One region of the Streptomyces sp. NPDC049541 genome, then DNA from elsewhere that is predicted to be linked to it. Evidence: riboswitches for the same ligand, from Rfam matches in the RefSeq annotation. Region 1 holds a riboswitch; the other holds the start of a gene.

Region 1 (3,199 bases):
GGCCCCCGAGGGAGAGAACCAGCCGTGATCACCGCGATCGTCCTCATCAAGACCAGCGTGGACCGGATCCCCGAGATCGCGGAGCGGATCGCTTCGCTGGAGAGCGTGAGTGAGGTTTTCTCCGTGACGGGGACGTATGACCTGATCGCGATGGTTCGGGTGAAGCAGCATGAGGATCTTGCCGATGTGATTCCTGGCAGCATCAGCAAGATCCCCGGCGTGGAGGCCACGGACACACACGTCGCGTTTCGGACGTACTCGCAGCATGACCTGGAGGCTGCGTTTGCCATCGGGCTGGATTCTTGATCGACGCCTAGGCGTCTGCGGGGCGCGGGAGCGTGTGCGGCTGCCGGTTCGTTGTGATTGCTCGCGCCCACGCGGCGGAGCCGCATATCGAAACAGCCCCGCGCCCCTTGACGGCGGCTGCTCAGACCGCGGGTACGCAGCGGCCGTCCTCTGTCCTGTACGTCCACTTCGCGCCGTCCGTCACCAGTTCCTTGACGGCGGTGACGAAGCGCTCGACGTGTTCGTCGGGGGTGCCGGCGCCGAAGCTGACTCGGATGGCGTTGAGGGACTTCTCGCCGGGGGCGGCCTCGGGGGCGCCGCACTCGCCCTGGGTCTGCGGGTCGCTGCCCAGGAGGGTGCGGACCAGCGGGTGGGCGCAGAAGAGGCCGTCGCGGACGCCGATGCCGTACTCGGCGGAGAGCGCGGCGGCGAAGTGCGAGCTGTTCCAGCCCTCGACGACGAAGGAGAGCACGCCGACGCGGGGGGCCTCGTCACCGAAGAGGGACAGCACCTTGACCTGCGGGACCCCTGCCAGGCCCGCGCGTACCTTTTCGATCAGGTGCTGCTCGCGGGCGACCAGGGTGTCGAAGCCCGCCTCGGTGAGCGCCTTGCAGGCCGAGGCGATGGAGTAGGCGCCGATCACGTTCGGGGAACCGGCCTCGTGGCGGGCGGCGCTGTCGTGCCACTCGACGTCGACGCCGCCGTCCTCGCGCCGGGTGACCTTGCGGCTGGCGCCGCCGCCCGCGAGGTAGGGGTCGGCGGCCTGCAGCCAGTCGGCGCGGCCGGCCAGTACGCCGGAGCCGAAGGGCGCGTACAGCTTGTGGCCGGAGAAGGCGACCCAGTCGACGTCGAGGTCCTGCACGGAGACCGGGTGGTGCGGGGCGAGCTGGGCGGCGTCCAGGACGATGCGGGCACCGTGCGCGTGGGCCGCGGCCGCGAGCTCGCGCACCGGCCACAGCTCGCCGGTGACGTTGGAGGCGCCGGTGACGCAGACCAGGGCGGGACCGTAGGGGTCACGGTCGGCGAGGGCCTTCTCCAGGGACTCGACGGCCTGCTGCGGGGTGCGCGGGGCGTTGAGGTAGGTGACCCGGGCGGCCCGCGGCGCAGCCGCAAAAGGATGCAGCCAGGGCAGCAGGCTGGCATGGTGCTCGGTCTCGAAGACGAAGACCTGGCAGTCGGCCGGGAGGGCCTGCGCCAGCAGGTTGAGGGAGTCCGTGGTCGAGCGGGTGAAGATCAGCTGGTCGTCGGCGCGGCAGTCGAGGAACTCGGCGACCGTCCTGCGGGCGTTCTCGAACAGGTCGGTGGAGAGCTGCGAGAGGTAGCCGGCGCCGCGGTGGACGCTGCCGTAGTAGGGCGCGTACGCCGCGACGTCGTCCCACACGCGCTGGAGGGCCGGCGCGCTGGCCGCGTAGTCGAGCGCCGCATAGGTGACTTCGCCGCCCGTGACGAGCGGGACGGTGACATCCCGTCCCAGAACGGGCAGCGGAGAACAAACCGAGGTGGCGGCGGCAGCGGTGGAGACGGACATGGCGGAACTCCCGTGTAAGCAGGTGGAATTCGCCCCGCGAGCGGCATGACTCAAGCAGGGCGTGAAAAGGAAAGGGGATGCGGAGGCGGGGCTCTGCGGCCCTATCGCATTCGCTTGCTCACGGAAGGCTCCTCGACGACCAGGACCCCTGGTTGCTCGAGGGGTCCGCGCTTGCCGTAGACCTCGCTGCCTACGGCCTGGTCCTCACCCGGGGCACCCCGCCACGGACGGAGGGTTGCCGGACAGTCGGCCGGGGCCTCATGACTGTCACTCATGACCTGGACAGGAAAGTACGTGAAGTGATCGCGGTCCCGCAACTCGTGTCCGCATTGCGGGACCGCGCTCCCCTGCTATGCGTTGCTGGCCGCCACCCAGCGCTCCAGCGCCCGCTTGGCCGCGCCGGAGTCGATCGACTGGGCCGCCTTGTCCATGCCGGCCCGGATCTGCTCGGCCAGCGTCCCGGGGCCCGGGTCGAGGGCGACGAGCGCGGCCGCCGAGTTCAGGAGTACGGCGTCCCGTACGGGGCCCTTCTCACCGTCGAGGAGCCTGCGGGCGACCTCCGCGTTGTACGACGGGTCACCGCCGCGCAGGGCCTCAACCGGGACCAGCTCGATGCCGACGTCACGGGGATCGAAGGTCTCCTCGGTGACCTTGCCGTCGCGGACGACCCAGACGCGTGAGGTGGCCGTCGTCGTCAGCTCGTCGAAGCCGTCGTCGCCGCGGAAGACGAGGGAGGAGTTGCCGCGCTCGGCGAGGACGCCGGCGATGAGCGGCGCCAGGCGCGGGTCGGCGACCCCGACCGCCTGTGCCCTCACCTTCGCCGGGTTGGTCAGCGGACCGAGGGCGTTGAAGGTCGTCCGGATGCCCAACTGCCCTCGGGCGGCGGCCACATGACGCAGCGCCGGGTGGAACTTGATGGCGAAGCAGAAGGTGATGCCGGCTTCCTCCGCGACCTCCGCCACCCGCTTCGGCGTCAGTTCCAGATTGACGCCCAGCTTCTCCAGCACGTCCGAGGCGCCGGACGCCGAGGAGGCGGCCCGGTTGCCGTGCTTGACGACTTTTGCGCCCGTGCCCGCGATGACGATCGCGGACATCGTGGAGATGTTCACCGTCTTCGCGCCGTCACCGCCCGTTCCGACGATGTCGACGGTCCGCCCCGGCACCTCGATCACGTTCGCGTGCTCGTACATCGTCCGGACGAGCCCGGTGATCTCCTCGACGGTCTCGCCCTTGGCGCGCAGCGCCACCGCGAACCCGGCGATCTGGGCGTCGGTCGCCTCACCGCGCATGATCAGGTCCATCGCCCAGGCGGTGTCGTCGGCGCTGAGGTCGCGGCCGTCCAGCAGGCCGTTCAGCAGCAGGGGCCAGGAACGGCCCGCCGCGGTG
Region 2 (3,199 bases), on a different contig from region 1:
GCCGGGTCAAGAAACCCAGCCGGTCGGCGCCCAGCATGCCGTGCAGAAGCTGCTCGGCGATGTCGTCCGGCAGCATCCGGAAGTAGTCCACCGGCGCCCACGGCGTGTGCGAGAAGTGCCCGATGCGCAGATCGGGACGGAGCTCGCGGAGCAGGCCCGGCACCAGACACAGGTGGTAGTCCTGCACCAGCACCGCCGCGCCCTCGGCCGCCTCCTGGGCCAGCGCCTCGGCGAAGGCCCGGTTGTAGGTCTCGTACGAGGCCCACTGCCGCCGGAACTCCGCGTCGAACACCGGCTCGAGCGGCGTCTGGTACAGCATGTGGTGGACGAACCACAGCACCGAGTTCGCGATGCCGTTGTACGCGTCGGCGTGCACGTCGGCCGGGATGTCCAGCATCCGCACGCCGTCCTCGCCGACCCCGCGCCGTACCGCCTCGCGGTCGCCGTCGGACAGCGCCGAGCACACCCACAGGGCGTCCGCGTCGGGCCCGATCGCGGAGAGGCCGGAGACCAGCCCGCCGCCGCCGCGCCTGGCGGCCAGCGAGCCGTCCTCCTGCACTTCGTACGAGACCGGGCCGCGGTTGGACGCGACCAGCACCTGATGACCTGCGTGATGACCTGCGCCGTGCGTGGAAGCCATACGCCTCAACCTAGCCCGGCCCGTAAACGCTCAAACGTACGCATGCGCTCTGCGGGTGGACCGTATACACCGCGTCCACCCCGAAACGCGCCGCCTCAGGCGACCTTGCGCGACGCGTACTCCGCGATCTCCACCATCGGTGGCCGCTCCTCCGTGTCCACGGAGTAGGTGCGCGGCTCGAAGCCGTCCTCGCCCCGTTCGAACTGGGTGAGGGAGGGACGGATGAGATGGCCGCGGGCCAGCCGCAGCTGTGCCGTGCGGTAGATCGCGGCGGACATCCGGCCCAGCGCCTGCCCGTCCTGGTGGCGGTGCTTGCGCACCCCGACGTCCACCTGGGCGAGCGCGTCGAGGCCCACCAGGTGCAGGGCGTCGACCAGCATGCCCAGCTCGACGCCGTACCCGACGGGGAACGGCAGCTGTTCCAGCAGGCTGCGGCGGGCCGCGTACTCGCCGCCGAGCGGCTGCACGAAGCCCGCCAGCTGCGGCCAGTGCATGTTCAGCAGGGGGCGCGCCATCAGCTCGGTGACCCGGCCTCCCTGGCCCTGCGCGCCGGCCAGCGGACGGTCGTACATGCCCTTGACCAGGTCGACCCCCGGCTCGGTGAGCAGCGGGCCGACGATCCCGGAGACGAAGTCGGAGGAGAACTCCTTCAGGTCGGCGTCGATGAAGCAGACGATGTCCCCGCTCGTGACCAGGAGCGAGCGCCACAGCACCTCGCCCTTTCCGGGAACGGTCGGGATGCGGGGCAGGATGTCGTCACGGTGGACGACCCTGGCCCCGGCCGCCGCGGCGACCTCGGACGTGCGGTCGGTGGACCCCGAGTCGACGACGACGATCTCGTCGACGAGCGGAACCTGCTGCATCAGGTCGTGACGGATGATCGCGACGATGTCGCCGACCGTCTCCTCCTCGTTGAGCGCGGGCAGCACGACGCTGACCGACTGCCCGGTGCGCTGCTTGGCGGCGAGGATCTGGTGGAGAGGGCGATCGGTCAGGGACCAGGAGCGGGTGCTCAGCCAGCGCTCGACTTCTTCCAGCACGTAGGCGGCTCCTCTGCGTTCTCTCGGCGAGCGCGGGATCTGTGATCCATCTCGCGGTTCGGACGACTATCTCAACTGTCCTGGCCTTCGGTTACAGTCTTGAACAACGCTGGTGACCATCGCATGTCGGGGGTCGTCCCGCGTTGAACTAGTTGAACAACCGAATACCGCTCATCCAGAGGGGCAGAGGGACACGGCCCGATGAAGCCCCGGCAACCCTCCAGCCGGTCTCGTACCGATCGATGCTGATCGTTCCGCGAGGCTCCCGGCTAGGGAAGGTGCCAAATCCGTCTCACGGCGAGATGCGTCGTGAGGAAGATGAGGAGAAAGGGCCTCGCCTCACATGGCTGCGCAGACTGTTGCAAGCACCACCGACTCCACGACCGTCGACCTCGGTCCCGCCGCGGCGCTCTCCTGCCGAGAGTGCGGTCACCAGGTGCCCCTCGGCCCGGTCTTCGCCTGCGAGGAGTGTTTCGGCCCGCTCGAGATCGCGTACGACTTCTCGGCCTACGAGACCGAGGAGCTCCGCAAGCAGATCGAGGCGGGTCCCGCGAACATCTGGCGTTATGCGCCGCTGCTGCCCGTCCCGGCGGACGTGGCGGACAAGCCCAACATCAACCCCGGTTGGACCAAGCTCGTCAAGGCCGACAACCTCGCCCGCGAGCTGGGCGTGACCGGCGGCCTGTACGTCAAGGACGACTCCGGCAACCCGACGCACTCCTTCAAGGACCGGGTCGTCGCCCAGGCCATCGAGGCCGCCCGCGCCTTCGACTTCACCACCCTGTCCTGCTCGTCGACCGGCAACCTGGCCGGTGCGGTGGGTGCCGCGGCCGCCCGTGCCGGCTTCCGTTCCTGTGTGTTCATCCCGCACGACCTGGAGCAGGGCAAGGTCGTCATGGCCGCGGTCTACGGCGGCGAGCTCGTCGGCATCGACGGCAACTACGACGACGTGAACCGTTTCTGCTCCGAGCTGATCGGCGACCCGGCCGGCGAGGGCTGGGGCTTCGTCAACGTCAACCTGCGGCCGTACTACGCGGAGGGGTCCAAGACCCTGGCGTACGAGATCTGCGAGCAGCTCGGCTGGCGGCTGCCGGACCAGCTGGTCGTGCCGATCGCCTCCGGCTCTCAGCTCACGAAGATCGACAAGGGGCTGCAGGAGCTGATCAAGCTCGGGCTCGTCGAGGACAAGCCGTACAAGATCTTCGGGGCGCAGGCCGAGGGGTGCAGCCCTGTCTCCGTCGCGTACAAGGCGGGGCACGACGTCGTACGGCCGCAGAAGCCGAACACGATCGCCAAGTCGCTGGCCATCGGCAATCCGGCGGATGGTCCTTATGTCCTCGACATTGCCCGGCGTACCGGCGGGGCGGTGGAGGACGTGAACGACGAGCAGATCGTGGACGCGATCCGGCTGCTCGCCCGGACCGAGGGGATCTTTGCGGAGACCGCCGGTGGGGTGACCGTGGGTGTGACCCGCAAGTTGATCGAGAACGGTGTTCTCGACCCCGCTCTCACGACTGTC

What was found. A riboswitch is a leader RNA that binds a small molecule or an ion and turns the genes downstream of it on or off. The one in region 1 is predicted to bind S-adenosylmethionine.
Region 2: another riboswitch for S-adenosylmethionine. It lies ahead of thrC (threonine synthase); the one in region 1 lies ahead of ACIBW9_RS05000 (aminotransferase class V-fold PLP-dependent enzyme).

What each region holds. Positions count from the first base shown of each region.
Region 1 is NZ_JBITLY010000001.1:1,092,138-1,095,336, reverse strand. Features, by position in the region: gene ACIBW9_RS05010 (rhomboid family intramembrane serine protease) at 1-28, shown strand, start outside; gene ACIBW9_RS05005 (Lrp/AsnC family transcriptional regulator) at 25-306, shown strand; gene ACIBW9_RS05000 (aminotransferase class V-fold PLP-dependent enzyme) at 428-1,813, opposite strand; SAM riboswitch class IV at 1,976-2,092, opposite strand; gene trpD (anthranilate phosphoribosyltransferase) at 2,164-3,199, opposite strand, start outside.
Region 2 is NZ_JBITLY010000006.1:484,661-487,859, reverse strand. Features, by position in the region: gene ACIBW9_RS24760 (trehalose-6-phosphate synthase) at 1-640, opposite strand, end outside; gene ACIBW9_RS24755 (glucosyl-3-phosphoglycerate synthase) at 736-1,680, opposite strand; SAM riboswitch class I at 1,849-2,005, shown strand; gene thrC (threonine synthase) at 2,024-3,199, shown strand, end outside.